Regions from separate parts of the Paucilactobacillus nenjiangensis genome, predicted to be linked through region 2. Evidence: predicted binding sites of a transcription regulator. Region 2 holds the regulator's gene; each other region holds the start of a gene.
The links. Region 2 encodes NrdR, which represses ribonucleotide reductase genes. Its sites were predicted from a motif close to ACACNATATATNGTGT; they were not measured.
Positions count from the first base shown of each region.

Region 1 (8,177 bases), 1.1 Mb from region 2:
ATGAATGTACAATTCGTCGTTCACAATGAAAAGGTCTACGTTATCGAAGTAAATCCGCGCGCAAGTCGGACAGTACCGTTCTTAAGCAAGGTGACAAAAATTCCGATGACGCCACTCGCATCACAAGTCATTATGGGACAAAAGCTCGCTGATTTAGGCTATCAGACGGGAATTGCTGCATATTCGGGTCAAGTTCATGTGAAGGCACCGGTCTTCTCATTTAGTAAATTAAACGATGTTGATAGCTTATTAAGTCCAGAAATGAAATCGACTGGTGAAGTAATGGGTAGTGACGAAACTTTTGCCAAAGCTCTGGCCAAAGCGTTCTTAGGCAGTGGATTTGATGTGCCTAATGAAGGTCAAGTACTGATGACAATTGATGATCAGCAAAAGGACCATGCCACTAAAATTGCGGCGCGCTTAATTGAGCTTGGATTTAGAATTTCTGCCACCGATGGGACAGCAGACTACTTTGAACAGCATGGTATCAAGGTTTCACAACGAGTTGGCAAATTTGGCAGTGATGGTAAAAATGAATTATCTGAAGTGCTCGCAAGCAAAAAGATTGCCATGGTGATTAATACCGTGGATGATGGCAACAGCCATAAAGAAGATGGCGCCAAAATGCGAGCCTTAGCTATTAGTCATGAAATTTTGCTTTTAACGTCATTAGATACCCTCAATGCTTTAACCGGCATGTTAGAAGAACAAAGTTACGCATTGGAAGCATTGTAAAAAATAGGAGGAACCAGCATGACAACAAATCGATTGAACGTGCAATTACCAGGGTTAAATTTGAAGAATCCGGTGATTCCTGCCAGTGGTACTTTCTGGTATGGACAAGAATATTCAAAAAAATATGATTTGAACTTGTTGGGCTCGCTGGTGATTAAATCGACAACACCAGAAGCACGCGAAGGAAATCCTAAACCGCGAACAACCAACACCACGGCCGGTTGGATGAATGCCAATGGTCTTGAAAATGTCGGAGTTGATCGCGTGGTCTCGGAAAAGCTGCCTTGGTTAAATCAACAATTTCCAGAATTACCGGTAATTGCTAGTGCGGCAGGGTTTAGCGTGGAGGATTATGTTGAAGTGGTGCGTAAACTCAGTGCGTCCAAGCTGGTGAATGCGATTGAAATCAACGTTTCGTGTCCGAATGTTAAACATGGCGGGTTAGCGATGGGAACTGATCCAGAAACAGTAGAAGAAATCACCCGCGCATGTGCCGCCGTTAGCAGTGTTCCTCTTTATGTAAAATTAACACCAAATATTACGGATATTGTGCCGATTGCTTTAGCCGCAGAACGCGGTGGAGCCGCTGGTCTGACCATGATTAACACTTTGACGGGGATGAGCATTGATTTAAATACCCGCAAACCAGTTTTAGCAAACCAAACCGGTGGCTTATCTGGTCCAGCCTTGAAACCAATGGCATTGCGGATGATTCATCAAGTTCGAGCAGTCTCTCAAATTCCAATTATTGGAGTTGGCGGCATCGAAACAGCAGAAGATGTTCTTGAATTCATGATGGCTGGAGCCAACGCAGTTGAAGTCGGTTCGGCGAACTTCCACGATCCTTTGGCATGTCCCAAAATTATTGATCAATTACCAACCGTCATGGATTCATATCATGTCGACAAATTAACGGATTTAGCGGAGGTCAAATTTTGAAAAGATTTCAACCGATTGTCGCTTTAGATGTGCCCACCAAAAGATTGTCGCTTAAATTACTTGATCAATTTGAGGTGGAACCCAAACCGATTATTAAAATTGGCATGCAGTTATTCTATGAAGAAGGACCAGACATTATTTGGGAAACGCAACGCAGAGGTTTTGATATTTTTTTGGATTTGAAACTTCACGATATTCCGAACACGGTTGAAAAAGGGATGCAATCAATTGGTCATTTCGGTGTGCAATTTACGACCATTCATGCTGCAGGTGGATCAGAAATGATGGCAGCTGGGCTACGCGGCTTGCAAGCTGGGGCAGCCGAGGCAGAGGTTGAAGCACCTAAATTATTGGCCATTACGCAATTAACCTCGACGGATGAACATAGCATGCAGACCGAACAACATGTGAATTTATCGATTCAAGAGTCTGTCCAAAGCTACGCTAAATTGGCGCAACAAGCAGGCGTGGACGGGGTGGTTTGCTCAGCACAAGAATTAGCGGTCATTCGCCCGGTCGTTAGCGATGATTTCCTTTGCATTACTCCTGGAATTCGACCAGATTTAAATGTTGAAGATGACCAAAAGCGAACTGTTACACCGGCGCAAGCGCGACAATTAGGCAGCAATGGTATTGTGGTGGGTCGCCCTATCACACAAAGTGATCATCCACAGGATGCCTACCTTGAAATTACAAAAGAATTTTTGGAGGATTAGTATGTCGGACTCAATTGCACAACAAGTTGCACATGATTTACTAGAAATTGGTGCTGTTTCATTAAAACCCACCGAACCATTTACCTGGGCCAGTGGAATTAAAAGCCCAATTTACACGGATAATCGAATGACAATCTCATATCCAACGGTTCGTAGAAATATTTATACCGGCATTAGTGCAATTATTCGGGAACATTTTCCAGACGTCGAAGTGATTGCTGGAACGGCCACGGCCGGAATTCCACATGCTGCATGGGTGGCACAAATGCTTGATGTACCAATGATTTATGTTCGTTCAAAACCAAAGGACCATGGACAAGGTCGTCAAATTGAGGGTGTCTTGAAGCCTGGGCAAAAAGTTGTCCTAATCGATGATTTAATTTCAACTGGTGGCAGTGTTTTGAAAGCTGTTGACGCGGTGAAAAACGAAGGCGCCGAGGTACTAGGTGTCGCGGCTGTCTTTACTTACCAATTGAATGCGGCGGATGAAAACTTTAGTGCACGGGGATTAGATTACTTCGCGGTAACTGATTACAGTACTTTAATCGACACGGCCAAAGCTGAAGATTTAATTACTGAATCCGACATTGAATCGTTAAAAAAATGGCGAGAAAATCCAAATCAATGGAACATCTAAAAAAAGTTGTGAGCAAAATTTTTGCTCACAACTTTTTTGTTAAATACTACCACCGTGCACTTCGGTTGCTTCGGTCGCAATGATAAAGGCGCCTGGATCATGTTTATGAACCTTATTGACTAGATGACGGAAGTCGCGTTGCTCTACCACGACCATCAACATTTCACGCGTTTCATTACTGTAACCACCAATGACTTGCTGGACAGTTAGGCCAAAGTCATTGTTAGCTAAGATGGCTTGCTTGATTTCAGGTAATTGTTGATTACTCATAATATAGACAGCCTTTTTGCGGTCAAAGCCGGTTTCGATAAAGTTCATGGCAAGACTGGTAATCCCAACAGAAAAAATGGCTAATGCAAAGGCATCAAAGCCAGTGACCGGGATATTGAAAAGACAGACCACGAAATCTACGATTAATAGTCCGATTGAAGGTCTTAATTTAAAATATTTGGCAAAAACCATTGGTGGGACGGTGGTACCGCCACTAGATGCATCAATCCGGTAATTTAAAGCAAAACCGGTTGCAATCACTATGCTCCCAATGATAATCGCTAATAAACGATCTTGAATTAACATCATTTGAGGGGTAATGGACAGTAAGACTGGTAAAGCTAAACTACCGAATAAAATTCGGCGAGTGGTGCCACCGCTTAAAAAGGAAAATGCGAGCCCAAGCATGGCGATATTGATTACTAGGGTTGTAATCCAAAGTGGAACGTTAAAGGCCTCTTGGACCAAAATAGCCATCCCAGTTGCGCCACCAGCCGCCACCTCGTGTGGAGCAAAAAACATATTAATGGCAATTGCGATAATTTCTAAGGCAACGATCATTAGGAATCCGCGAAAAATTGGTTTGTGGATTGGTAATCTCATTGTCATCCTCCATAATTTTATTGTTATAATAATTATACTTTAAATGCTGATATTTTTCCTTTCAAATACATAAAAAAAGTTGATATTAATAAATTATTAAGAAATGAGAGTCAATTTATACAACAAAATATACATAAAAAGTTCAAATTAACACTTCGATGGAAAATTGATTAGTAAATTCTTTCGATTTAAAATGGTCTAAATAAGAATCGTTCTAATTTAATCAGATGAACAATAAAAAAATATTTGAATCAATTTTACCGTTATTTTGGTTAAAATTTAGTCGGTTAAATCATTGATATGACTAATTATCAGAATGTTTATTATATGCTAACGTAATATTCTAATATTATATAAATATATATTTTCTCCTTTCATATACCATATATTGTGGTATTATCATTTTTGTAACACAATATGTAGTTAAAGGGACGATGTAATGAGTAAAGATATTAATATTTTATACATTAGCTTAAGTGGCAATACAAAATATTTTATTGGGAAGTTAACTAAGTATTTTGCCGAGCATGAGATTACGGTCAATGCAATTAATGTGAAAGAAAATCCAGAACCGACGAAACTAACAGCACCATTTGTGACCTTTTTACCGGCGTTTTTAGAAGGCGGTAATGGTGTTAATAATGGCGATCGCGAGATTTTGACTGGCCGCTTAGGTCAATACTTAGATTATCAGGATAATTTTGCGCACTGCTACGGCATTGTCGGTAGTGGCAATCGTAATTTCAATAAGCAATTTGCGTTAACGGCGCACCAATATGCTGAACGCTACGATTTCCCGTTTATTGCTGATTTTGAGTTGCGTGGTAGTGAAAGTGACCCAGAGCGAATTGCACGCGAAATCATCTATGCTCGGGCACAATTTGAAAATCAACCAGTGGGGGAATAAACAATGATGGATCTTAGCGCACCACAAACAGAAAAGACTTATTTTTATTTAAACAATCTAGTAAACATTCCAGTGGATGGTGAAATTCCACTGTATTATGATCAAGAGGCGTTGAAGGCTTATTTCAAAGAAGAAGTTATTCCACGAACAATGAGTTTTGACTCATTGCCTGACAAATTAACATATTTGGTTGAGAACAACTATTTGGATGCGGAGGTGCTGAATCAGTATTCTGAAGAATTCGTTCAAGAATTATTCGACAAGTTAAATGCCAATCAATTTCACTTTAAAAGCTTTTTAGGGGCGTACAAATTTTATAGTCAATACGCGATGAAAACTAACGATGGCCAACAATTTTTAGAAAGCTTTGTTGATCGAGTGGCAATGAATGCATTGTATTTAGCTCAGGGGGATGAAAAGTTAGCGCAAGAAGTCGCTGACGAATTAATTTCACAACGTTACCAGCCAGCGACTCCCACTTTTTTGAACGCTGGGAAAAAACGTCGTGGAGAAATGGTTTCTTGTTTCTTAATTGATATCGCTGACTCGATGTTGTCAATTGGTCGGGGCGTTAATTCAGCCCTGCAGCTGTCACGAATTGGTGGTGGCGTGGGTGTGAACTTATCTAATCTGCGAGCAGCTGGTGATCCAATTAAACAAATTGAAAATGCCTCGTCAGGGGTGGTACCAGTGATGAAATTGTTAGAGGATTCGTTTAGTTATAGTAATCAATTAGGGCAACGAAATGGTGCGGGCGTGGTTTATTTAAACGTCTTTCATCCTGATATCTTACAATTCTTGGATACAAAAAAAGAAAATGCCGATGAAAAGATTCGGGTTAAAACATTGTCATTAGGACTTGTGGTGCCGGATAAATATTATGAATTATTGAAAACTAATCAACCAATGTACTTGTTTAGTCCTTATGATGTGGAACGCGAATACCAGCAACCATTTTCATATCTTGATATCACGGCTAAATATGATGAATTAGTCGCTAATCCACGCATCAAAAAGACTGAGATTAATGCACGGAAGTTAGAATTAAAAATTTCGCAATTACAACAAGAATCGGGTTATCCATATATTCTAAATATTGATACCGCTAATCAAACTAATCCAGTTGCTGGCCGGATTATCATGAGTAATTTATGTAGTGAAATCTTGCAACCACAAGAACCTTCAGCTTTGAATGATGATTTAGGTTATCAAAATATTGGTACCGATATTTCATGTAACTTAGGATCAACCAACATCATGAATATGATTGAATCTCCAGATTTTGGCCATTCCGTTGAAGTAGCAGTTCGGGCATTAACCATGGTGACCGACACTACCAGTATTGATGAGGTACCAACTGTGAAAAAAGGCAATGATCGTTATCATACAATCGGGTTAGGAGCGATGGGATTACATACCGCCTTAGCTCGCCATCAAATTGAGTATGGGTCAGCCGAAGCCTTAGAATTTACCGAAGCTTACTTTATTGCGCTGAATTATTATTCTTTAAAAACCAGTAACGCAATTGCCAAAGAACGCCAAGAAAGCTTCGCACAGTTTACCGAATCAACGTACGCTGATGGCAGTTATTTTGACCAATATGTTCAAGCTGAATTTGCGATTAATAGCCCCAAGGTGGCCGAAATTTTTGCGTCAATTGAATTACCCTCGGTGGCGGATTGGCAAGTCCTGCGTCAAGCCGTGATGAACGATGGTTTGTATCATCGTAATCGATTAGCCATTGCTCCAAACGGTTCAATTTCATATGTTAATGAAACGAGCGCTTCCTTACATCCAATTACGCAATTAGTGGAACAACGCCAAGAAAATAAAGTTGGTTCGATTTTTTATCCAGCACCTTATTTGTCAAACGACACTATGCCTTATTACCATACGGCGTATGACATTGATCAACGCAAAATTATCGATACGTATGCGGTGGCACAAAAGCATATTGATCAGGGGATGAGTTTGACGTTATTCATGCGGTCGGTCTTGAAACCAGATTTATATGAATGGAAAGACAATGCCAATTTGAAGATGACCACGCGTGATTTAAATCGACTTAGAAATTATGCCTGGACTAAGGGCATCAAGTCATTGTATTACATTCGGACTTTTACAGAAGATGACGAAATTAAGACAGCCAACGAATGTGAAGCCTGCATGATTTAAGGAGAAAAAGATGGATTATTTATATTACAAAGCAATCAACTGGGATCAAATCGAAGATAATTTTGATAAATATACGTGGGAACAATTAACTAGTAATTTTTGGCTAGATATTCGAGTACCAATCGCTAATGACATTACGGCCTGGCAAGCTTTACCAGCAAACGAACAAAAAGCAATTGCCAACATGCTAGCTAGTAGTTCATTGATTAATGTATTTCAATCTGAAGTGGGCACACCGAGTCTCAGACATGATACCCGAACTCAACAAGAAGAATCAGTTTTGAATACTATTACATTTATGAAATCAGTTCATGCTAAAAGTTGTACAACTATTTTCCGTGAACTCTTAACTGGTGACCAATCTAGTGCTGCTTTTAAGTGGGCTGACAATCAAGATGATTTGGCGTTGGCAATTAGTCAATTAACTGATGTTTGCCAAACGGGGACTGATTTGCAGAAAAAAGCGATGTTTATTTTGGCCGAAACAGCCTTAGTCTTTGGCAAGTACAATGATGTCTTACAAAATTCACAGTTAATCAACGTTAACCAAATGATTGAAAATATTATGCGCGGTAACGCCATCTTTACGGCGTATTTGAGCTATAAATTTCAGCTGGGATTCAGTGATTTAACTGACAATGATCAAACCGAATTAATTGATTGGATCAATCAGCGAGTTCAAGAATTTGTCGCCGCTGAGGTGGAATTGCTTGAAGCCAATGCAATTGATGCAGCTGCTGCCAAAAATGCGTGTTATTTTGGTGCCAATCATGCCTTAAGCTCACTCGGACTATCAACAATCTTTGAAGTGCATCCTTCGTTAGTGATTGATGAAATTAATGAACGAATGATTAATCAACAACAGTTCTTACAGCAAGTTAATGCAGCCAATCCAGAAGCTGACACTGAGGTCATGGCAGACGATGATTATGATTTTTAAGGAGAGACAAAATTAATGAAGTATACAACGATTAATTGGGATGTAAACGAAGACGAATTTGATGAATATGTTTGGGATAAAGCGACAGCGCAATACTGGCTGGATACCCGTGTGCCGGTTTCAAATGATTTACGTGACTGGCGGACATTGACTCAAACTGAAAAAGACGTTATCAACAAGGTTGTCGGCGGGTTAGCGTTGCTGGATACGTTACAGTCTGAAGAAGGCGTTGATGTGATGCGCCCAGATGTCCGA
Region 1 covers NZ_CP043939.1:2,043,232-2,051,408, reverse strand. Annotated here, with positions in the region: gene carB (carbamoyl-phosphate synthase large subunit) at 1-735, shown strand, start outside; gene F0161_RS10430 (dihydroorotate dehydrogenase) at 754-1,674, shown strand; gene pyrF (orotidine-5'-phosphate decarboxylase) at 1,671-2,390, shown strand; gene pyrE (orotate phosphoribosyltransferase) at 2,392-3,027, shown strand; gene F0161_RS10415 (YitT family protein) at 3,067-3,900, opposite strand; gene F0161_RS10410 (class Ib ribonucleoside-diphosphate reductase assembly flavoprotein NrdI) at 4,340-4,807, shown strand; gene nrdE (class 1b ribonucleoside-diphosphate reductase subunit alpha) at 4,814-6,982, shown strand; gene F0161_RS10400 (ribonucleotide-diphosphate reductase subunit beta) at 6,993-7,922, shown strand; gene nrdF (class 1b ribonucleoside-diphosphate reductase subunit beta) at 7,938-8,177, shown strand, end outside.
Region 1: a site for NrdR is predicted at 4,279-4,294, ahead of F0161_RS10410 (class Ib ribonucleoside-diphosphate reductase assembly flavoprotein NrdI). Genes of this name have one in related genera too.

Region 2 (8,177 bases):
TTGGTGAGTTTAGTGTTGAAGTCATTCGTATCGATTGTTGGGCTTAAACGGACTTCTTTAACTGAGACAATTTTTTGTTTCTTACGAGCCTCACGTTGCTTCTTCTGTAATTCAAAACGGTATTTACCGTAATCCATAATCCGAGCAACGGGTGGCTTTGCCTTAGGTGAAACTAAGACAAGATCCAAATCAGCATCTTCAGCCATTTTTAACGCTTCTGACTTAGACTTAACACCTAATTGATTACCTTCGTCATCAACGAGTCGTACTTCGCGAGCGCGAATTCCGTCATTGACCATCATATCTTGAGCTATGGCAACACACCTCCAATTTTTTTAGCGAAAGATGAAACAAAAAAGCGGCGTGCACATGCACCCCGCGACACAGTTAACTCTCATTAACTGCTTATTAAAACTCGTAAGCCCGGCAATTAACATTACCAAGGCGAGAAGCGGGTGCTTCTGCTTTATCTTTCAACTTTAATATCATAACAAATCTAACTAGGTCATGTCAACATTATTCGATGAATTCGCTAAATCGATAGATATTAAACCAAGGTTATTAGTTTACCACAAACAATCATCCCCTGCTAGCTTTGTGATTATTCAAACCATAATAGTGAATTAATCCAACAAGATATAGATTCTTTGAATCAAGTATGACAGGAATCAGGCAATTTGATGCATTTTTAAGCTCTTGTCCGTCGATTTTCGCCGGTCAAGGTTACTTCTTTAGCTAAGAATCTAATTCGTTCCATAATCCGTTTGGCTTTTAATTGTTCGATGTCCCCGCGTTGATTCACAGCGAGATGCTCGTCTTCTAATTTCTTCATCGAAAAATTAGAACTGAAGAACGTAGGCAATTCCGCCTGCATCCGATATTCCAAGATAACCCCTAAAATATCATCGCGAATCCATGACGACATCGCGTCAGCACCAATATCATCAATCATTAAGATTGGTGATTTTTTAATGGTGTCGACCATTTTACCGGTATCAATGGTTTTATCATTAATTGAATTTTTAATTTCAACCGCTAAGCTTGGGAAATGAACCATGGTACTGGCCACCCCGTGTGTTGCAAGTTCATTGGCGATGGCTCCCAGTAAGTAGGTTTTGCCGACCCCAAAGTTGCCGTATAAGTACAACCCAGGTTGATATTGATCAGAATCAGAAGTATAACCTTCAATGAAATCCAAGGCTTCACGAATGGATTCAGCGCGTTGTGCATCGTTGATATCAAAGCTTTCAAAGCTTGCTGATTGGACAAACTTAGGCATGCTAATTGAATGCACTAACTTGCTACGATATTGCGAGTTTCTTTTGGCGGTTAACTTTTGTGACGGTTGATAGGTCACATCAATCCACTTACCGCTCATCACAAGTGCTGGCTCGTAGCCCGGGGCAAACGATGACTCTGGATTTTTTTTCTGCGTATAAAATTCATATAGTTTCGCCTCACCATGGACCAACGTTTCTTTCGAAAGTTTATCCTCGTTGGCTTTAATAAAACTACGAACATCTTCATCTTGATACACTTCTTGCATCAATGCTCGATATTTTGGATCAAAATCGTCCTCATTCATAATTTCTTTAATTGCATCACTAAGACTTTGCATCGCTACCCCTTCTTACTTTTATTTAGGCGCTCCATTTGCGCTTGGATGGCTGCCAATTCTTCCGCTGAAGTTTCTTTTTTCTTGGGTTGATAATCTTCCTTGGCCCAATCAGGTAAAGTTTCTTTAACTTGACCCTTGCGAGCTGGTTGCTTGCGAGTTTGCCGTTTCTTTTGATAAGTTTTAATTTGATCAAAGGCTTGGATTGGCGTGCGCACTTTAGCTTGTGCCCAACCATTCGCCACCGTATCCATCAAGGCCTGCGTTAACGTTGTTTGGTCCATTTCGACCAATAAATAATAGATTAACAGGTTAACGACGGTCGATGGAAATAAGTTTCGATTAATCAGCGCGGTTAAATTAGCCCGCTGGTTATTGGAAATGTAACCACCTTTTTCTTTTAATAAGTCTGTTAAGAACTCATTAGGCGTATAGGCCTCAACAACCTTGAGTAACTGTTGATCTTTCGGCGTTAACTGATTAGCATCCGCTTTAGTCACAGGTACTTCTTGTTGTTCAGGTTCCATCGTTTGAACTGGTTGCACCATCGTAAAAGCTTGTACAATATTACGTTTAAATTTGTTTTCATCTAACTCATTAGTATTTAAGTTAATCGACTGGCCCACCATTCTAGCCATCGTCATTTCATCAATCCCATACATTACGTGTTCGGTCATAATCAATTGTTGATGCTTTTCAACACCATCAATTCGAATTGGTTGTTGATCAACTAAATTAAGTAATAATTGAAAATCAAATTTACTATCGGCAATTTGAGGCTGTGCATTATCAGAAATCACAAACTTTTGCCGACTCTCTTGAATGACATCCGGTACTTGTTCAACTTCACTTTGCGCGACATGATATGAGCCAAAAAAGCTTTGAGTGGTTTGTTTTAAATCACGCGTATTCAATTGATATTGAGTTGCTTGATTGATCAAAGCGGTATAATCTGCATCCCCAATTGCTTCCAACAGTAACACACTCAATAAATCATCATTATTAAATTGATGGACCGTCAACGTGGGCTGCAATTCATACACCACTGCCTCACCAAGAGAATCATTAGTTTCGAACGTTTTTAACATACCAGCAGATTCCAACCTGGCACGTGCTTCGGTTAATTGATCAATATCAAAGTTTAATCGATTTAATAATTTAGTATGGCCCACTCGCTTTGAAAGCATTGGGTGCGCCTCAACATTTGTTTGTAACGCAAAAAAAAGTGCAAACGCATTTGCACCAATAATTGGTTGATAGAGATTGGTAAAATTTTGTTCAGAAAAAGCACTAAAATCAGCTGCTAACGAAACGACGAAACCAGTATGTGGCTTAATTCTTTGAATTTGATTGACCACGACGGCTCCTCCAATCTAATTTTAGTCTTTCATAACTTTCTTTAATTCGGACATAAAATCATCCATATCTCTAAACTGCCGATAAACACTGGCAAAGCGAATATAGGCAATTTCATCTAAGTCTTTCAGTTCATTCATCACGAATTCACCAATGGCAGTACTGGACACTTCATTTTCACCTAAGCCGCGAACACTTGTCTCTACGCGACTGACTAAGGAGGTCATACTTTCCATGTTCACAGGCCGTTTTTCTGCAGACCGAACTACCCCGGCGAGAACTTTTTTACTGTTAAATTCTTCTCGGTCGCCATTTTTTTTGACGACTAATATCGGAGTTTCTTCGATGCGTTCAAAAGTCGTAAATCTGTAATTACAGTTTTCGCATTCTCGACGGCGTCTGATGCTGCCATCTTCGGTTGGTCGACTATCAACCACGCGCGAATTATTATTGCCGCAATTGGGACAATGCATGTGCGTCACTCCTCATTTCTAAACGATTGTTCTTCAAGCCATTTTACCACTTGACGCTTTGTTTCGGCAACATCCCCAGTATTATCAATCACCACATCAGCTAACTTAATTTTTTCAGCAATTGATATTTGCGAATCAATACGCTGTTGAGCCGCAACTTGTGTTAATCCGTTGCGTTGCATCAAGCGATTTAATTGTTGTTCTTCAGTCGTACAAACGACCATCACCTGATCGACAACTGTCTCGTAATGTTGTTCATATAATAGCGGCATGTCTAACACCACTAAGGGAATTTGTTTGACCTTATAGGCAGCTAATTCATCAATAATGGCGACCCGAATTAATGGCGCTGTGATGTTGGTTAGCACCTTTAGCTCCGCTGGATTGCCAAAAACACGTTGGCCAAGATACCCGCGATTCATTGTCCCATCAGGATTTAAAACTTTCTCGCCAAAGTAAGCTGCAATCCGCTGTAAGCCTAAAGAATGCGGTTCAGTCACCTCACGGGCAACCAAATCAGCATCTATCACTGGAATATTTAATTCTCGAAAAAATGCACTGACAGTCGATTTACCGGTGGCAATACTACCTGTCAATCCCAGGACCATAGTCGTCATGCTTATTCCTCACTCAATTGTTGGCAATGAGGACAAAAAGTCGTCCCACGTTGCGCCACTTTAATCTTCACTAACTTGGTTCCACAGCGTTCGCAAGGTTCGCCAACGCGACCGTATGCATGTAACTCATTTTGAAAATCACCCGCATGACCAAACGCATTGGTATACGAGTGCACCGTAGTACCATGATGCTCAGTGGCAATCGCAATTTCATCGATGATGTTTTCGCGGAGGCGAGTAATCTGTTGGTCAGTTAAATTATTGGCATGTTCTTCCGGATGAATTTGACTCATCCATAAAACTTCGTCAACGTAAATGTTACCCAATCCAGCAACGCCTTTTTGATCTAGCAAAAATGGTTTAATCTCTCGACGTCCTTTGTGGACAATGTCTTTAAAATACTCAAGCGTAAAATCTTTGTCTGTCGGTTCAGGCCCAATCGTTTTCAACCCGGCATAGCTTAATTCTTCGCCTGTTTCGACTAACGTCATCCGACCAAATTTACGCGTATCGTTATAGCATAACTGCGTGTTGTCATCTAGATGGAAAACAACATGTGTATGTTTGCGAGGTACTTCGCCTTCCGGAATCCCGAAATACTTTCCTTCCATCCGTAAATGCGAAATCATAGTTAATTGATTACTGAAACGAAACAGTAAATATTTTCCACGGCGGTTAATATCTTCAATTGTTTGGCCAATTAAAGCTTCTTTAAACATTTCAACATCATTAGTGATTGTTTGTGGGTAGTGTACGTCGATACCAATAATCTTACGACCTTTGGCAATTTTGATTAAACCACGACGAACAGTTTCAACTTCTGGTAATTCAGGCATATTCTTCTCTCCCAAAGTGAATGAATTTATTTAGCTTCATACCAAGTTTTGCCATGGGCACTTTCAACTTTCAAAGGCACATCCAATGAGACTGCAGAGTCCATGACGCTTGGTACTAATTTTTCTAATGTAGCAATTTCTTCTGCTGGAGCTTCAAATACTAGTTCATCATGTATTTGTAGCAGCATCTTAGCTTGTAAGCCAGTATCCTTTAATGCGTCTTCCATCTTAATCATTGCGATTTTGATAATATCCGCAGCACTCCCTTGAATTGGTGTATTCATGGCAGTCCGTTCAGCAAATGAACGTAAGTTAAAGTTTTTCGCATGGATGTCTGGTAGATAACGACGACGGTTGGTCAATGTTTCAACATAGCCTTGCTTGTGGGCCAGTTCAACGATATCGTCAATGTATTGCTTTACCCCAGGGAATTCTTCAAAGTACGTATCGATAAACGCTTTAGCTTGCTTACGAGTAATTCCGATATTTTGTGCCAGACCGAAATCACTGATACCATACACAATACCAAAATTGACGGCTTTTGCTTGCCGACGTAAGTTACGATCAATTTCAACATCAGGACCTAATTTGAAAATTCGACGGGCAGTACTGGCATGAATATCTTCATCCTGGATGAACGCTTCTTGAAGATTCTTATCGCCAGTAATATGTGCCAAGACACGCAATTCAATTTGCGAATAATCGGATGAGAAAATCTCCCAACCTTCATGACTTGGTTCAAATGCTTGCCGAATTTTGCGGCCTTCTTCCAAACGAATTGGAATATTTTGCAAATTAGGATCAACTGATGATAACCGACCGGTTTGAGTTAAGGTTTGCAAATAACGAGTGTGGACTTTTTGATCTGTTGAATGAATCACCTTGAGTAAGCCTTCAATATAGGTCGATTGTAACTTCGAAATTTGACGATACTGCAGGACATTGTCCACAATTGGTGCATCTGGACGGAGCTTTTCTAAGACATCAACGGCCGTTGAATAACCAGTCTTAGTTTTCTTGACCACTGGTAAGCCCATTTTTTCAAATAGGATTTCACCCAGTTGCTTGGGTGAATTAATATTGAATTCTTCACCGGCTTCTTGATATATCAATTGTTCCATTTCACTGAGTCGCTCGATTAACTTACTTCCCATCGATTGCAACGTATCGGCATTCACATGAATACCACGAATTTCCATTTTCGCTAAGACATCAGAAAGTGGTAACTCAATTGTCCGGTAAAGGGCTGTTTGTTCATTCGTTTCCAATTCAGCAAACAGTTTTTCATGTAACGAATCAATGGCATGAGCTTTGCGAGCTAAATGTTCAAACAATTCTGTATCACCAGGAATCGCAAACTTCGCCCCTTTGCCATACACTTCTTCATCGGATTGTACATCCATGAAACCATGTTCATGTGCAACTTGTCCAAGGTCATCACTGTTATCATTCGTATCTAAAAGATATGAGGCCAACAATAAATCAAAATCTGGATTATTGAGCTGAATATTCAAGCGATTGAGCCCCACGGTCATCGCCTTGGCGTTAAAGACGTTCTTTTTAATTGTGGTACTTTCTAAAATAGCTTTTAATACTGTAGATTGTAGTAGCTCGATGTCACGACTGACATACCACTTGCCTTGATTGCCGATGACAAAGCCAGCAAAGTCAGAGGTATGATAATTACTGTCTGGCATCTCTACGTACAACGTGATTTCATCATCAAATTGTGCCACTTCACTTAAATTGTCCTGAGTTAAGACCGTGAACTCAATCGCACTAATTTCAGGATCTAAATCGAGCGTCGTTTGTTCGCCATCTAATTTGGCTAGGTATGATTTAAAATTTAATTGCTGATACAGTTGGATTAAATCTTCTGTTTGAATTCCCTTAAATTCAATATCGGCTAACTTAATTTCCAAGGGTGCATCTTGATTGATTGTGGCCAATTTTTTTGCTTGATAAGCTAAATCCTTATCATCAATCAAATGTTCTTTCATCTTGCTGGCTTTAAATTCATCAATATGGTCATAGATACCCTCAATAGTACCATATTGTTTCAAGAGCTTGATAGCGGTCTTTTCACCGACTTTAGTTACTCCAGGATAGTTATCTGAAGTATCGCCCATCAAGCCCTTCATGTCGATAATTTGGCCAGGTGTAAGTTCATATTTTTCCATCACGTGAGCTGGATCGTAATTTTCAACCTCAGTCACACCCTTTTTAGTGACCGAGACCGTCACATTGTCAGTCGACAATTGCGTTAAATCACGATCACCGGTAACAATCGTAGTTGAAAAGCCGGTGGTACCAGCCTCTTTAGCTAAAGTACCAATAATGTCGTCGGCTTCGTAGTTAGGCAGTTCATATGTCGCAATCCCATGGGCTTGAACTAACTTCTTAATGTACGGCATTTGTTCAGACAGTTCTGATGGTGTCTTTGAACGGCCACCCTTATAATCTGAAAACATTTCAGTTCTAAAGGTAGTTTTCCCAGCATCAAAAGCAACCAGCGCATAGTCAGGTTTAACCTCATCTAACACAATATCTAACATTTTATTGAACCCAAAAATCGCTCCGGTATGGAGACCATCTTGATTTACAAATTTATCCACCTGTTGAAACAGCGCAAAAAATGCACGAAAGGCGACGCTATTTCCATCAATTAGTAATACTTTTTTTGACATTATTTTCTCCCGACTTTAACTTAATCTACTATCAATTGTAACAAAAAAAGCAGTCATCTGGCTGCTTTTTTGTTTGAAATCTAATTATTAGTCGCGACTGCCACCCATTCCAAAGATTTGGAGCAAGCTGATAAAGATGTTAATGAAGTCTAAGTATAGTTGTAAGGCACCCATCACGGCTAACCCACCAACTGAAACTTGTGACCCATATTGTAGATACATCCGTTTCATATTTTGTGTATCGTAAGCAGTTAAAACGGTAAAGATGATAACTGCAATGTACGAAAAGATATAAGTGATTGCTGGACTTTGTAGGAACAAGTTAATCACACTAGCGATAATTAATGCAATCAATGCGGCACGCGCATGTGTTCCAAATTTGGTTAAGTCCCGTTTTGTAACAGCACCATAAGCCGTCATTGAGATAAAGACTGCCGAAGCTGATAAGAAGGCTGCAGCGATGTTGGCACTAGTATATGCCAGACTGATAATCGAGAATATAAATCCGTAAATTATCGCCATTGCCATCAGCATCGTAAAGCTAGCTGCATAATTGCGCGTTGCCTTAAAGCTGATTCCCATTGAAAGTCCAA
Region 2 covers NZ_CP043939.1:991,017-999,193, reverse strand. Annotated here, with positions in the region: gene infC (translation initiation factor IF-3) at 1-299, opposite strand, end outside; ribosomal protein L20 leader region at 347-473, opposite strand; gene dnaI (primosomal protein DnaI) at 689-1,618, opposite strand; gene F0161_RS05065 (DnaD domain protein) at 1,621-2,973, opposite strand; gene nrdR (transcriptional regulator NrdR) at 2,995-3,444, opposite strand; gene coaE (dephospho-CoA kinase) at 3,450-4,061, opposite strand; gene mutM (DNA-formamidopyrimidine glycosylase) at 4,064-4,897, opposite strand; gene polA (DNA polymerase I) at 4,924-7,584, opposite strand; gene F0161_RS05040 (Bax inhibitor-1/YccA family protein) at 7,672-8,177, opposite strand, start outside.

Region 3 (8,177 bases), 130 kb from region 2:
TGAATAAAAATCGACAAAAAAAAGACGTCATCGAAATGACGTCTTAAGTGTACTAAATTTTAGTACGAACCATTTTGTTGCCAGAATGTTTGTGCGGCAACCCATGAACCGTAACGGCTTGTTACGTAGTTGTCAGCAACGGCTTCTTGGTTAGCAGCTGAGGTATCACCATTTAGGTATGATAAACTCAATTGATACTTACCATAGTATTGACCGTTTGAAGCAGTGTATGAACCACCAGATTCTTTGTTAGCAATCCATGCTTTAGCTGCAGCCTCTGAACCTGACACATTGCTTGTGTAAGTTGAAGAAGCTGAAGTTGTATCAGTAGTGGTAGTTGTTGATGTAGTGTCAGTAGCAGCTGAACTAGTAGTATCAGTTGATGCTGTGGCACTTTCGTCAGCAGCTGGTGTCGTAGCTACTTCTTGATCAGTAGCTTCGCGAATTGTACCGTTGTCAGTGATCATTAGTTGTTCACCAACATAAATTAAATTCTTGTCTGCAATGTTGTTGTTTGAGGCAAGTGAATCAATTAAGCTGTAATCGTTAGCGTAAGTGAATGAAATGCCTGAAAGCGTGTCGCCTGATTTAACTGTGTAAATCTCGTCAGCGTTTGCTTGAATAGATGTAGCGGCGAAACCTAATGTAACTGCGCCTGCTACTGCAACAGAGAACTTGAGTGCGTTCTTCTTAAAATTCATAAATTAAAAAACCATCCTTTTTCTTTGTGCTTTGCTTATGCAACGATGATAACTTTACAGGATAAACATTACAAACATATGTCGGGATTTTATCCGTTTTCTGGCGTTTTGTTTTGTTTGAAATAAAAACGAAGGAAATACGAATGTTCGTTTGAGTTTGTTCAAAAATGCACATTTTCATCAAATAAGTAAATTGTTTTACCTATTGCTATTATGCCAATTTAATTAATCAGTTGACACGTTGCTGATATCAACAAGAAAACGGTCTCTTGATTCACAAAATATGACAACTCCGGCGGATACGTTATCCATGTTTAAATCTACCGCATGTATAAAGCCCTTAATTTTATGTTAATTTCAATTATTACAAAACTGTTCTTTTTGACCGATTTTCATTCTTTGTCTGAGTGTTAAATGTGAAAATTGCTGATTTAATAGGTATTTACTAATGTATTTTTAATTTTTTAATTGAAAAATTTCAAAAATATTACAGAGAAATCCCAATAAATCGTTCAAAAGCGAGTCAAAACGGCAAAAAAGCACCCGCAAATCATCATTTGCGAGTGCTTAAATCGAACTATTTAACTAATTTATCCCAAATAACTACTTTATCTTGGGCTAATGACTTCTTGACGTCAATAATATTTTGATTACTACTACCACGGAACTGTAAAGTGAGATCTTTTTTGGCTTCTAAGAAACGGCCATCGATTAAAATATCGACATAGGACAACATTTCGAGTTTATCATCGGATTCTTGCATCAATTCATCCCACTTATAACCAGTCCAAGACCAAACATCCTTAGTATCGCCAAATTCCTTACGAATCCGCTTGAGGAGTTTCAGACAAACTTGAGTATTCAAGAATGGTTCGCCACCTAACAGCGTCAAACCTTGTACGTAAGATTGACTCAAATCTTCAATAATCTGATCTTCCAGTTCCTGCGTGTATTCATGACCATAATTAAAGTTCTGAGCCACTACGTTATAGCAGCCCGGACAATTAAACAAACATCCGCTGACATACAGGCTACAGCGCACTCCCTCACCGTCAACAAAGTTAAATGGTTTATAACTGGCAATCTTTTGGAGACTATGCTCGCTCGCCAGCCATTCTTTGGGCATCGGATTGTTTGGCTCTTTCATGTACTGCGGCATTCTTAATCATCTCTCCATTCATGTGTTTTTCACGTGACGAAATCTCGACGTGACGACCGTGGACCATTGGCCGTTGTTGTGGGTTACCTAAATAACCACAAGTTCTTTTGACAACATCACAAGTCTTTGGATCGTGATTACCACATTGTGGACAGACAAATCCCTTGGCAGTTGGCTTAAAGTCGCCAGTAAAGCCACATTCAAAACATTGATCAATTGAAGTATTGGTGCCTAAATAACCAACGTGATCATAAGCCCAGTCCCAAACTGCTTCCAAAGCTTTTGGATTGTTTTGCAAACTTGGATATTCACAATAATGGATAAATCCACCTGAAGCATATTTTGGAAAGACTTCTTCAAAGGATAACTTTTCAAATGGTGATGGATGTTTACGGACATCGTAATGAAAACTATTCGTGTAGTATTCCTTGTCAGTCACGTTTTCAATTTTACCGAACTTCTTAAGGTCAGCTTGCGCAAAAGTATCCGTCAATGATTCTGCTGGTGTTGAGTAGAGGCTATAATGATACCCACTTTCAGCTGCCCAGTCTTTACAGTGTTCATACATGTGTTTAACGACTGATTCAGCAAAAGCACGCGCTTCAGCATTTTGTTCCCAACCGTCCCCATAAAATAAGGTACAAGTTTCATAGATACCGATATAACCTAAAGAAACTGTGGCACGACCATTTTTAAAGACATCATCAACATTGTCGGTAGACTTCAATCGTTTGCCAAATGTGCCATACATATATAGTAATGGTGCGTTTTCTGGTTCGGCTTCCTTCGTCCGTTCAATCCGATATTCCAAAGCTTGGTGACAGATATCCATTTTTTCTTCAAAGATATCCCAGAAAAGATCCTTGTTCCCCTTTGCTTCAATGGCAACTCGAGGCAAATTAACAGTGACAACGCCTAAATTCATACGACCTGAGTTCACTTCAACGCCATTATCATCTTTCCATCCTTGTAAAAATGAACGACAGCCCATTGGAGTTTTGAAACTACCAGTCAATTCAACGATTTTGTCATACATTAACAAATCTGGATACATCCGTTTTGTTGAGCATTCGAGTGCTAGTTGTTTAACGTCATAGTTAGGATCAGTCACATCCAAATTAAGACCACGTTTAACTGTATAAACTAACTTAGGGAAAATTGCAGTCCGATGTTCCTTGCCTAATCCTTTAATCCGTACTTTAAGAATAGCTTTTTGAATTTCACGTTCAATCCAACTAGTTCCTAAGCCAAAATTAACGGTCGTAAAAGGTGTTTGGCCTTGTGACGAATACAAGGTGTTAATCTCATATTCGAGGGCTTGCATCGCATCATAGATATCTTTAATAGTCTTTTCTTTAGCAAAGGCTTCGCGCTTATCTGCAGTAATCCATTTTTCAGCATCCGCCATATGCTTATCATAGTTAAGTTGCGCGTAAGGAGCTAATAATTGATCAACTCGATTAGCGGAACAACCACCATATTGTAATGAAGCAACATTAGCAATAATTTGTGACATTTGGGCAGTGGCTGTCTGAATTGACTTAGGTGAACTCACCCAAGCATTCCCAATTTTAAATCCATTGGTAAGCATTTCATCAAAATCAATTAAGCAACAGTTAGTTTCCGGTGTGACTGGTGAATAGTCTAAATCGTGCCAGTGAATATCTCCACGTAAGTGTGCTTGCGCAACGACCTTAGGTAACATCTTTAACCCAATCGCGCGGCTAACTGCACCGGCTTCTAGGTCACGTTGAGTATTGAAGACCCGACTGTCCTTATTCGCATTCTCATGCACAACACTTGAGTTTTTATCAAACAACTTTTGTAGACGAGCTTCAGCATTTGTTGCATTTTTGAAACTTTGAACTTCCTTTTGATAGAAAGTTACATAGTCCTGTGCTAAAACATCTTGATTTAAGCCGTCCAAGATGTTGACGATCATCTCTGCAATTTCAGAGGTTTTAACTTCGGCGGTACCACTTAATTCACCGTAGAGTGTTTCTTCAACTTCGTTTATGGTTTGAATATCTGTCGTTAGTTTATGTAGCACGAAATCAATTTTGTATGAATAAAATGATGACATTGAGCCATCTCGTTTTTCAACTTTAATCTCTTTTAAATCGTTTAATTGATCTATCCGATCTCTTGTAATGTCCATTGGAACCACTCACTTTCATTTATCTCAGTAAGCCTATGGTAAACCATTTTGCAAAATAACACAATATGTTGTGTCTACATTTATTTTGAATTACCATATATAGTGATAAAAGCAAATGTCAAAAATTTCGATTTCAAGTTTCCTGTGGTCAGTTACTCAAATTTCTAACCCTATGCTAGGCCCCGATTTGCCCTCTCTTGTCATTCAATAAACAAAAAATCAGTTCTGCAAACAAATCTCACAAATAAAAATTTTAAAATAATTTTCAGCATTTTGAACGAATATTTAAATGAAAATTGAAACCAAATTTCCACAATGCGTGTTTTTTTAGTGGATGTCGTAGTCGAGAATAGTAATCAAGCCAAAACTTTGCTAAACTATTTAATGACCTATTATAAATTATCGATTGGAGGTGTAACATTGATGAATGCATACAAAAAGTATTGGAGTAACATTTTAAACTTCTCAGGTACCGCAACTCGTTCTGAATATTGGTGGCCTGCTATTATTAATGCCATTATTGCCTTTATTGCGGCAGCTGTTGTTCAGAACATTGTCGGTCATCCGATTACAGAAATCTACAACTTCGCTGATCTTAACTATTCTTTAGGGACTCGCTTTATCGCGTTCTTAGTTTGGCTAGCTAACTGGACTGTCACCGTCCGCCGTTTACATGATACTGACCGTTCAGGCTGGTGGATTGTAATTCAAATCATTCCATTGCTTGGAACAATATGGTTCCTTATCCTCATGCTTCTCCCTAGCCATAGCCAAACACGGTGGAGTAATTAGTTCATGCACGATAATCTCATACTTAGTGATGAGATTTTTTAGGGTCTACACTATCTGATATTGGTGAAAACTAATATCAGATTTTTTTGCGTACAAAAGGACATGACATCCTATGGTAAGATTTAAGCGCCTAAACAAAAATCGAAAGAAGGTATTGTCATGCCCCAATCTAACTCTATACTAAGTCTCTGTGAATTAACAGATGAAAATATTAATGCAATTAATGTTGAAGATAAAAAAATAGTAAAAAATGGTATCGTCAAGCGCATCAAAATTATCAATGCTGTACTCACGTACAGCCGTACGACGTGTCCTAAATGCCGAACTGAAACTCTAATTAAAAATGGATATACTATGCACCATATTCGTTTGGCGACTATTTCCGGTCCTGAAACATACATGTATTTAAAGAAACAACGGTATCAATGTAAAACGTGCCATTTAACATGTGGTGTGCACACTCCAATTGTTAAACCAAATCATAGTTTAGCTACTAATATCAAAGCAAAAGTTGTAGAACAAGCCCGCCTTTCGCATTCTGTTATTTCTATCGCAAAAGTTTTAAATATTTCGCCCAGTTCGGCAGAACGGTTATTGTACAGCAACAATCCAGAGCCATACAGGGTTAAAAATTTAGGCACTCATATGAATTGGGATGAATTTAGATCTGTTAATAAAGGTTTTTCATTTATATGCATTGATGCCGAAGGGCATTCAATTATTAAAGTTCTAGATACAAGATTATCCAAAGATATTTGTGACTATTTTGAAAATAGATACGAATTATCAGAACGTCAAGCAGTAAAAACGATTGTTATGGACTTAAATGCGTCTTATCAATCTTTTGTACATCGACTTTTTCCAAATGCACAAATTGTTGTAGATAGATTTCACATTGTACAACTGGTAAATCGCGCTTTTGACAACGTTAGAACTTCTGTTTTAAAAGGCATTCAAGATAAGAAATCTAGACCATATAAAGCACTTAAAACTAACTGGCGTTTGTTTCATCTTGCTCAAGATAAAATTGATGATACCAACACAAAATATATTTGTGGAATCAATGAATACATGACTCAACAAAATTTAATTGATTTGGGCCTGAATGAAAGTTCAACTTTAAAAAAAGTATATGAAACTGCTCATGCTATTCAACAGGCAATCCATAATCGTGATGGAGAGTCATTAACAAGTATATTAAAAAATTACATTCCCATGGGGAATGCTATGGATACAGCTATATCAACATTAAAAAAGAATCGTTCAAGTGTTGTTGCTAGCTGTTCTTCAGCTTTCTCAAACGGAGCCATAGAAGGAATTAACAGAAAAATAAAAACGTTGAAAAGAGCTTGCTATGGATTTACTAACATGAGTCATTTTAGGACTCGTATCCTTTTGATTGTAAAATAAAAGAACATCCCGAAGGATGTTCCAATATCTGGGTCACCAATACCAGTTGACGAAGACCCATTTTTTATTTTGTCTAATAATAATAAAAAAGACCTCGCAGATAGCTACGAAGTCTTTTTTATTTAAGCATTACACTATCGATTTAACTAACCATCTATGCCGCCGGTGGGGGTCGAACCCACACTCCCGTGAAGGAACTGGATTTTGAGTCCAGCGCGTCTGCCAATTCCGCCACAGCGGCAAGATAGCGTAAGTACTAAAGGTGGTAACCGGATTTGAACCGGTGATAAAGGTTTTGCAGACCTCTGCCTTACCACTTGGCTATACCACCATCAAATACCTACGATTGGAATTACAAACCGTTGAAAATGACGATGGAGTCAAAGTCTACAATCTTCATCACTACTTGGCTCAAACCCAATCAAGGGCGGTATGTGGGAATCGAACCCACGCGTGCCGGATCCACAAACCGGTGTGTTAACCACTTCACCAATACCGCCAAAATATTAAAAAGCAGGGATAGAGGGAGTCGAACCCCCACTGATGGTTTTGGAGACCATAGTTCTACCATTAAACTATATCCCTATAAAAATGGAGGGGAGAGGATTCGAACCTCCGAACCCGAAGGAGCGGATTTACAGTCCGCCGCGTTTAGCCAACTTCGCTACCCCTCCATCAATGGCGCGGGACAGAATCGAACTGCCGACACATGGAGCTTCAATCCATTGCTCTACCAACTGAGCTACCGAGCCAAATTATTCGGTTGATACTATTAAATAATGAGATGTGGAACCCATTATTATGGAGGATACAGGGTTCGAACCTGTGACATCCTGCTTGTAAGGCAGACGCTCTCCCAGCTGAGCTAATCCTCCATGAAAGTGACCCGTATGGGATTCGGACCCATGATACCGCCGTGAAAGGGCGGTGTCTTAACCACTTGACCAACGGGTCATATAAAAACGGAGAGTAAGGGATTCGAACCCTTGAAACAGGCTTTAACCCGTTTACATCATTTCCAATGATGCTCCTTCGGCCAACTCGGACAACTCTCCAAATATCCAAGCAGAGAACAAATTGTTCCAAAAGCCTATGCTTTTGCATGGCGACGTCCTACCCTCGCAGGGAGCGATCCCCCAACTACTATCGGCGCTTAGAAGCTTAACTTCTGTGTTCGGCATGAGAACAGGTGTATCCTTCTAGCCATCATCACCACACTAATGTTTAACATTGTTAAACAAGAGAACTTGCGCTCTCAAAACTAAATAATATCAAGAATTTTTTAAACCGGACACCACTTTGTGGTTAAGTCCTCGACCGATTAGTAATGGTCCGCTCCATGCATCACTGCACTTCCACTTCCATCCTATCTACCTCATCATCTTTGAGGGGTCTTACTCTCCCGAAGGAGATGGGAAATCTCATCTTGAGGCGAGTTTCACACTTAGATGCTTTCAGCGTTTATCTCATCCATACGTAGCTACCCAGCGATGCTCCTGGCGGAACAACTGGTACACCAGCGGTATGTCCATCCCGGTCCTCTCGTACTAAGGACAGCTCCTCTCAAATTTCCTGCGCCCGCGACGGATAGGGACCGAACTGTCTCACGACGTTCTGAACCCAGCTCGCGTACCGCTTTAATGGGCGAACAGCCCAACCCTTGGACCGACTACAGCCCCAGGATGCGATGAGCCGACATCGAGGTGCCAAACCTCCCCGTCGATGTGGACTCTTGGGGGAGATAAGCCTGTTATCCCCAGGGTAGCTTTTATCCGTTGAGCGATGGCCCTTCCATACGGAACCACCGGATCACTAAGCCCGACTTTCGTCCCTGCTCGACCTGTCTGTCTCGCAGTCAAGCTCCCTTGTGCCTTTACACTCTGCGAATGATTTCCAACCATTCTGAGGGAACCTTTGGGCGCCTCCGTTACTTTTTAGGAGGCGACCGCCCCAGTCA
Region 3 covers NZ_CP043939.1:862,614-870,790, reverse strand. Annotated here, with positions in the region: gene apf (aggregation-promoting factor) at 60-701, opposite strand; gene nrdG (anaerobic ribonucleoside-triphosphate reductase activating protein) at 1,279-1,860, opposite strand; gene nrdD (anaerobic ribonucleoside-triphosphate reductase) at 1,796-4,018, opposite strand; gene F0161_RS04385 (DUF805 domain-containing protein) at 4,439-4,810, shown strand; gene F0161_RS04380 (ISL3 family transposase) at 4,970-6,220, shown strand; tRNA gene F0161_RS04375 (tRNA-Leu) at 6,378-6,461, opposite strand; tRNA gene F0161_RS04370 (tRNA-Cys) at 6,481-6,551, opposite strand; tRNA gene F0161_RS04365 (tRNA-His) at 6,647-6,719, opposite strand; tRNA gene F0161_RS04360 (tRNA-Trp) at 6,735-6,805, opposite strand; tRNA gene F0161_RS04355 (tRNA-Tyr) at 6,813-6,894, opposite strand; tRNA gene F0161_RS04350 (tRNA-Phe) at 6,900-6,972, opposite strand; tRNA gene F0161_RS04345 (tRNA-Val) at 7,023-7,095, opposite strand; tRNA gene F0161_RS04340 (tRNA-Glu) at 7,103-7,174, opposite strand; tRNA gene F0161_RS04335 (tRNA-Ser) at 7,184-7,275, opposite strand; rRNA gene rrf (5S ribosomal RNA) at 7,321-7,437, opposite strand; rRNA gene F0161_RS04325 (23S ribosomal RNA) at 7,522-8,177, opposite strand, start outside.
Region 3: a site for NrdR is predicted at 4,077-4,092, ahead of nrdD (anaerobic ribonucleoside-triphosphate reductase). Genes of this name have one in related genera too.

Region 4 (8,177 bases), 800 kb from region 2:
CTGCACTCGCAGCGACTGGCGTTGAAACGTGAAGCATCGACCGCTGCGGCACAGTCAGCATGTCCAACATATCGCCCCATAAATCTCGCAAATTAACCAAATCTTCTTTAGTCGCAGTCTCCAAGATTGGATATACCTTAGTGAGATTAACTTTGGGTTCTTTTTTATTCGTATTAACCCGTGGTTTTTTGGTAGCCTTTTGTGTAGCCACTGGTGCTTTGTTGTGCGCCAATTGTTTGATTTCAGCCTGCATTTTAACAACTTGTTGCTGCAATTGATCCACACGAGCGTCTTCAACCTCGCCAGCTGGTGCGGCTTGACTCGGAACTGGTTGACCAGTTAATTGAGCCAATTTAATGGTTAAAACTTCCAAATAGACATCTGGATGGGTTGTAAACCGCATTTCTTGTTGAATTTCATTTAAAGTATCTATGGCTTGATACCACACTTCTTCTGAAACCTTCGTGCCTAATTGCGTCAATTCATCCGTTGTTAAGCCAGTAATTTCAACGTTCACCATCTCTGGTGCTTTTTGATACAACAAGATATCTCGAATAAAGGAAATTAAATCTTCAATGAACCGTTGGCCATCTTTTCCTTCATTCATAATGTTTTGCATGGTTTCTAGTGCCTGTGCACCATCATGATCCGTGATTTGGGTCACGTATTGGTGTAACAAGCCTTTAGTCACACTACCTGTCACTAAGAGCGCATTTTCAATTTCAACTTTATTGTTACTAAAAGAAATCACTTGATCCAAAATGCTCAAGGCATCCCGCATTCCACCTTCAGCTGCGCGAGCGATGACCCATAAAGCTTGTTCATCATACTCGACATGTTTTTCTCCCAAAATATATTTCATCCGTTCGAAACTTTGGTCAGCAGAAATCCGGCGAAAATCAAAACGTTGCGTTCTGGAAATAATGGTCAATGGAATTTTATGCGGTTCTGTGGTAGCCAAAATAAACACAACGTTTGCAGGTGGTTCTTCTAAGGTTTTCAGTAGCGCGTTAAATGCACCAGTTGATAACATATGCACTTCATCAATAATGTAAACTTTGTAATCAGCAATCGTCGGCGCATACTTTGCCTTATCCCGAATGTCCCGAATTTCTTCAACCCCGTTATTAGATGCCGCATCAATTTCGATTACATCATTTAATTGTCCATTGGTAATTTCCTTACACGTTTCACATTCATTACAAGGCTCACCATCTTTTAAGAAGTGGCAATTGATGGCTTTGGCAAAAATTTTTGCTGCGGATGTTTTACCCGTTCCACGTGGTCCGGTAAATAAATAGGCATGACTCGTTTGATTCGAAATTAACGCATTTTTTAAAGTTGTCGTAATTACTTGTTGCCCAACAATCTCGTCAAACCGTTGTGGGCGCCAAACTCGATACAATGCTTGATAACTCATCTACTTTTTCCTTTCCCGATAAAAATCTATGTAAATAATTATACTTCATTTTTACTTTTTTCGTGTGATGAAAATCTGCGGTTTCAATTTAATTTGTATAAAAAAAGATTGGCCGTGAGCTATCACGCCAATCTGCTAATTATCTTAAAAACTTAAGGCACAAGGTACTGCAAACTTAGTGCTGCTTCCTTCCGGACCTGACACGGTTCGTAAGAGCGCCCTCGCCCTAAGGCCTTTCGGCAATAACAATCATACTATATCTGATTAAAAAATGCTAGTCAGTTTGTCGTAATCGTTTGGCTTCTTTGCGTCGTTTACGAATCGCTCTAAAAAAATCAGTTAGCATTTGACTACATTCTGACTCTAACACTCCAGAGACCACCTGCACTTGATGATTTAAGCGCTGATCATTTAATAGATGATACAAGCTATCAACCGTCCCGGCTTTAGGATCACTCGCGCCATAATAAACCATCTTAATTCTGGAGTTGACAATTGCCCCGCTGCACATCATGCATGGTTCTAATGTGACATATAGTTCGCAATCTTCTAAGCGCCAACTATGCAAATTAGTACAGGCTTCCTCAATGGCTAACATTTCTGCATGAAAGGTCACATTTTGAAATCGTTCACGCATGTTATGACCATGACCGATAATAACCCCATCGTGGACCACAATCGCACCGATGGGCACTTCATCAACGAGCAACGCCTGCTTAGCCTCTTTGATTGCTTCAGTCATATAAAATTGACTTTGTTCCATGTTCATTAAAGCTAATCTCCTACATTAACACTTTTTAAAATATAATAGCCCTTATCTCGTTTCACCACTTCACAATGGCCAAAGACACTGGTCATTAATTTTTTAGCAGAAGGGGCCCCTTGTTTTTTTTGTAAAACAATCCACAACGTTCCATCATCTATTAAATGTTCTTTAGCTTCCGTAATAAAATCGTCGACAACACTTTTCCCTGCTCTGACTGGCGGATTTGAAACAATGGATGCATATTGATCAGTCACATTTTCATAAGCGTTTGAGCTATTAATCGAAATATTCTTAATCTCATTAGCGGTGGCATTAGCCCGAGCCAACTCCAACGCCAGTTCATTTACATCAACCATATCAACGGTTCGGTCGGGATATGCGTGCGCTAACGATAGTCCAATTGGACCATAACCACAACCAAGATCTAAAATTTTACCGGCAGGTAAATCGGCTGTGTCAAAACTATCAATTAAAACTCGACTACCATAATCAACTGATTGTTTTGAAAAAACACCGTTGTCAGTAGTGAATTTAAAATTATGACCGCGTAATTCAAAATTCCAAGTTCGTTCTTGATGAATTACATCCGGATTTTGTGTATAATAATGGTTGTTCATTTTCTCGTCTCCAAATTAAGTATGGTTCCATCATATCTTATTAACGAAAAAAAAAATACAATTTAATTGCTGCTTACAAAATGTTAGTACACCACAATATGTGGTGTTTTTTATTTTAAAATGTCACAATATGTGGTGTTTTATGGTTGCTTTTTCAAATTCACGCGGTATACTTATAAGCACAGAACATTAAAAAAAAGCTGTTACGAGGGTGAAGAATATGGGTAAAGTAGTATTATTTTCAAAAAATAATTGCATGCAATGCAAAATGACAAAGCGTTTCCTTGATGAACACAATGTGGAGTTTGTGGAACATAACATCGACGAACAACCAGAATTTATTGATAGTTTAAAAGCTGAAGGTTTCCAAGCTACGCCAGTAGTTAAATTAGGCAACGGCGAATCATTCACAGGTTTTCGTCCAGATGTGTTAAGCAAATTGGCAATCTAGACAGTTAAATTTTTTGAATGCATGAAGACGGGTCTTACCGGATCCGTCTTCTTTTGTCTAGTTATATGAAGAAAGAGGTTAAAATTATGTCGTTAAAAGAATTGAGCGATGTTACATATTTCGATTTAAACAACGAAATCAACATCCCTGTCAACAACCAAATCCCACTCAACAAGGATAAAGAAGCACTGGATGCCTTTATCAAACAAAACGTGGTGCCAAATACCAAAGAATTCACAGATTTACGCGATCGGTTTGATTACCTCATCGATAATGATTACATCGAACCTGAATTTTTCAATCAATACGATTTTTCATTTGTCGAAAGTCTCTATGATTATTTGAAGGGCGAAAACTTCCATTTCAAATCATTTATGGCAGCTTACAAATTCTATGCACAGTATGCCTTAAAGACTGATGACAATGCGTTTTATTTGGAAAACTACATTGACCGTGTAGCAATGAACGCTTTGTATTTTGCTGATGGTAATGAAGATTTAGCGATGTCATTAGCTGATGAAATGGTCCACCAACGTTATCAACCTGCGACTCCATCATTTTTAAATGCTGGTCGGAAACGTCGTGGTGAATTGGTATCTTGTTTCTTAATTTCCACGACTGATGATATGAATACCATTGGACGGACCATCAATTCCGCCTTGCAACTGTCACGTATTGGTGGCGGTGTTGGTATTAACCTCAGTAATTTACGTGCTGCTGGCGATCCCATCAAACATATCGAAGGCGCTGCTAGTGGTGTTGTTCCTGTGATGAAATTGTTGGAGGATAGTTTCTCATATTCCAATCAATTAGGCCAACGTCAAGGTGCCGGTGTGGTTTATTTATCAGTTTTCCATCCAGATATCGTGCAATTTTTATCTGCCAAGAAGGAAAATGCTGACGAAAAAATTCGTCTCAAGACATTGTCACTTGGTGTCACCGTCCCTGATAAATTTTATGAATTAACTCAAAATAACGAAGACATGTACTTGTTTAGCCCATATGATGTTGAACGTGAATATGGTAAGCCATTCTCATATGTCGACATTACCGCTGAATATGACAATATGGTGGCTAACGACACCATCAAAAAAACTAAGATTCCTGCTCGTGAATTAGAAGATGAAATTAGTAAATTACAACAAGAATCTGGCTACCCTTATGTTGTCAACGTTGACACTGCCAATCGTGCGAACCCGATCCAAGGTAAAATCATTATGAGTAACTTGTGTTCAGAAATTATGCAAATTCAAACGCCTGGTACTGTTAACGACAAACAAGAATATGAAACTATGGGAACCGACGTTAGTTGTAACTTAGGTTCTACTAATATTGTTAACTTAATGACTTCACCTGATTTTGGTAAGTCAGTGAGTGCGATGACTCGTGCCTTAACTTTCGTTACTGATACTTCTCATATTGAATCAGTTCCAACTGTTCAAAACGGCAATGATTTAGCTCATTCAATTGGTTTAGGTGCCATGGGACTTCACAGTTTCTTAGCTAAAAACCAAATTGAATATGGTGCGCCTGAATCCGTTGAATTTACGGGTGTCTACTTCATGCTATTGAACTACTGGACATTAGTTGCTTCTAACGAAATTGCTCGCGAACGCCAAACGACTTTCCATAATTTTGAAAATAGTGATTATGCCGATGGTTCATACTTTGATAAGTACGTCGCTGACGACTTTGGTCCTCAATCTGACCGTGTCAAAGAATTATTCGAAGGCATCTTCATTCCAACCACTGCAGACTGGGCAACCCTGCGTGATAACGTTAAAAAAGATGGTCTTTATAACCAAAACCGTTTAGCCGTTGCACCAAATGGCTCAATTTCTTATATCAATGACACCACTGCCAGCCTACATCCAATCATCAACAAGGTGGAAGAACGTCAGGAAAAGAAAATTGGTAAAATTTATTATCCAGCTCCTTACCTTTCGAATGAAACTATGCCATACTATAAGTCAGCATACGATATGGATATGCGTAAAGTCATCAACGTTTACGCTGCAGCTCAAGAACACGTTGATCAGTCATTGAGTCTCACTTTATTTATGCGTTCAACCATTCCAGCAGGTACTTATGAATGGAAAGATGGTCATACTAACAAAATGACAACTCGTGATCTTAATATCCTTCGTCACTATGCTTTCCGTAAGGGAATCAAGTCAATTTATTACATCCGGACCTTTACAGATGGTGAAGAAGAAGTTGGTGCAAACCAATGCGAAAGCTGTGTAATCTAATTTAAGGAGTATTATCAATGTCCGATTTCAAACAAATTAAACAATTTAAAGCCGTCAATTGGGATCAAGTCAATGACGCCATTGACAAAGCCACTTGGGAAAAATTAACGGAACAATTCTGGTTAGATACACGGATTCCAGTGTCAAACGACATGGATGACTGGCGCACCTTAGACGAAGACCATCAATGGTTAGTTGGTCATGTCTTTGGTGGACTCACCTTACTAGATACGGTTCAATCTGAACAAGGAATGGCCTCGTTACGCCAAACCGTTCGGACCCAACATGAAACTGCCGTGTTAAACAATATTCAATTCATGGAATCAGTTCATGCCAAAAGTTATTCAACTATTTTTTCAACCTTAAATACACCGGATCAAATCAGTGAAATTTTTGAGTGGACGGATACTGAAGAATTCTTACAAAATAAGGCTGTACGCATTACGAATATGTATATGGACCCTACCGTGGATCCATTGAAGAAAAAAGTGGCCAACGTCTTTCTAGAAACTTTCTTATTCTACTCTGGTTTCTTCACACCACTCTATTACCTAGGCCATAATAAATTAAACAATGTCGCCGAGATTATCAAATTAATTCTTCGTGACGAATCCGTTCACGGTACTTACGTTGGTTATAAATTCCAACTCGGTATGAAAGAATTAACCGATAACCAACAACAAGATATGAAAGATTGGATGTACAACTTCTTATATGAACTTTATGATAATGAAGAGCGTTACACTTCAATTTTGTATGATAAAGTTGGCTGGACAGAGGAAGTCTTAACCTTTATTCGTTACAACGCTAATAAAGCGCTGATGAATTTAGGTCAAGACCCACTCTTCCCTGACACTGCTAAAGATGTCAATCCAATTGTTATGAACGGAATTTCAACTACCACAGCGAACCATGATTTCTTCTCACAAGTTGGAAATGGCTATCGTTTGGGCGAAGTTGAAGCAATGGAAGAAAATGATTACTTTGTAGCTGATCCTAACGACAAGTAAAAATACAAAACACCCTGTCAAAAATCAGAGTGTTTTTTTGTGCTCACTATCCGATTAACGCTCAGGATTAACCATTAAAATCATCGCGGTGATGGCCACCATGACGGCTGAACAAACAATCGCCAATTCTTTTAACATCGGTACCAGTAAGCCCATTAAAACGGCCCCGGCCACAAAGCTTAAAATAATGGTTCCCATGTCAATCGCCTTGGAACGCGCTTTACTTTGGCCGACTAACCAGCCATTGAATAAACTTTCACCCAATGTGCGCAAATTTCCTGTCATCATCAACGACGTAAATGGGCCCCCTTTGAGTTGTCTAAACTCTTGTAATTGACCAGCTGCGACAATTGATAAAATCGCCGTTGCCATCATTTGTGGAATGTGTGTACCTAGAAGTGCCACAACCACCATTAAAACGCACTCATAAATTAAGACAAAAATTTCATGCCGTTTTAAACTATCTGAAAGTTCAAACCGGTACTGAATAAAACGAATAATAATTGCTCCCAAAATAAATGCTAAAATCGACACGATGTATTTTAGTACCTGCCAATAACCACCCTTACTAACTTCAACCCCAATTAAAATGCAATTTCCGGTCTGTAAGCCAGAAAAAACACCTCCATGGAGTAAGTAGGTATACGAATCTAAACTACCAGCGATACCGGCTAATAAGGCCCCAAAATACAATCGCTGATGCCGTGGAAATGCTTGTGATTGTGCTTGCAAAAATAACTCCTCCCCATCAATAACTTCAATTTATGTGTATGATGTCATAAATTGAAAACCATGTCTAACAACAAGTCTTGTCCTTTGAGCTGAATAATTGCTTTTTCAATGAGTAATCGGCATAATGACCAAAAAATAATTGAGGTATGTATTATGGAAAAGATATCCATTGTAATTCCAACCTATAATGTCGCTGGTTATTTAGAACAAACACTGGAAAGCTTAGCTGCCCAAACTCGACCATTTGAATTGTGGTTAATTGATGACCATTCCACTGATCAATCAGCACAACTGGCGGAAGCGTTCACGCGTGACCATCCTGATTACCACTTTCACCAGTTCACGCAACATCAAGGCATCAGTGTCGCTAGAAATTATGGTATTGAACATGCAACTGGGGATGCAATTGCTTTTGTCGACGGGGATGACGCGTTAGATCCATTATTTGTTGAAACTCTCGCTGATTCGTTTACAGATGGCGTTGTCGCCGCTGCTGTTGGCTATGTTTGGCATGGTAGTCGAACAACCGTCAATCATCCAATCAAAATTAACCAACGCGAAATGTTCAATCAAGTTTCTTCTCACGGATCTGAAATTGGCGGTTATGTCTGGAATAAAGCCTTTGCCAAAACGGCAATTGATGCAATTAATTTGCGGTTTGATGAAACATTGCCGATTGCAGAAGATTATTTATTTACATCTGCCTTTGTAGCAAATACAGCTGGCAGCTATGCCTACAATCCCAAACTGCTATATACCAAAATAAATCGCCCGAACAGTACAATTCACACTGCCAGTTTTAAAGATCGACAAATTGAACGGGAAGTCTTCAAACAAATTAATGGTTTAAAACACTTAGTTCAATAATCAAAAATAATAGGGATCTGTGACACAAAATGTGAATTTTGTTACAGGTCCTTTATTTATGT
Region 4 covers NZ_CP043939.1:1,790,948-1,799,124, forward strand. Annotated here, with positions in the region: gene dnaX (DNA polymerase III subunit gamma/tau) at 1-1,420, opposite strand, end outside; RNA gene ffs (signal recognition particle sRNA small type) at 1,562-1,658, opposite strand; gene tadA (tRNA adenosine(34) deaminase TadA) at 1,695-2,189, opposite strand; gene F0161_RS09230 (class I SAM-dependent methyltransferase) at 2,195-2,803, opposite strand; gene nrdH (glutaredoxin-like protein NrdH) at 3,024-3,254, shown strand; gene nrdE (class 1b ribonucleoside-diphosphate reductase subunit alpha) at 3,341-5,506, shown strand; gene nrdF (class 1b ribonucleoside-diphosphate reductase subunit beta) at 5,524-6,516, shown strand; gene F0161_RS09250 (YoaK family protein) at 6,571-7,248, opposite strand; gene F0161_RS09255 (glycosyltransferase family 2 protein) at 7,402-8,115, shown strand.
Region 4: a site for NrdR is predicted at 2,895-2,910, ahead of nrdH (glutaredoxin-like protein NrdH). Genes of this name have one in related genera too.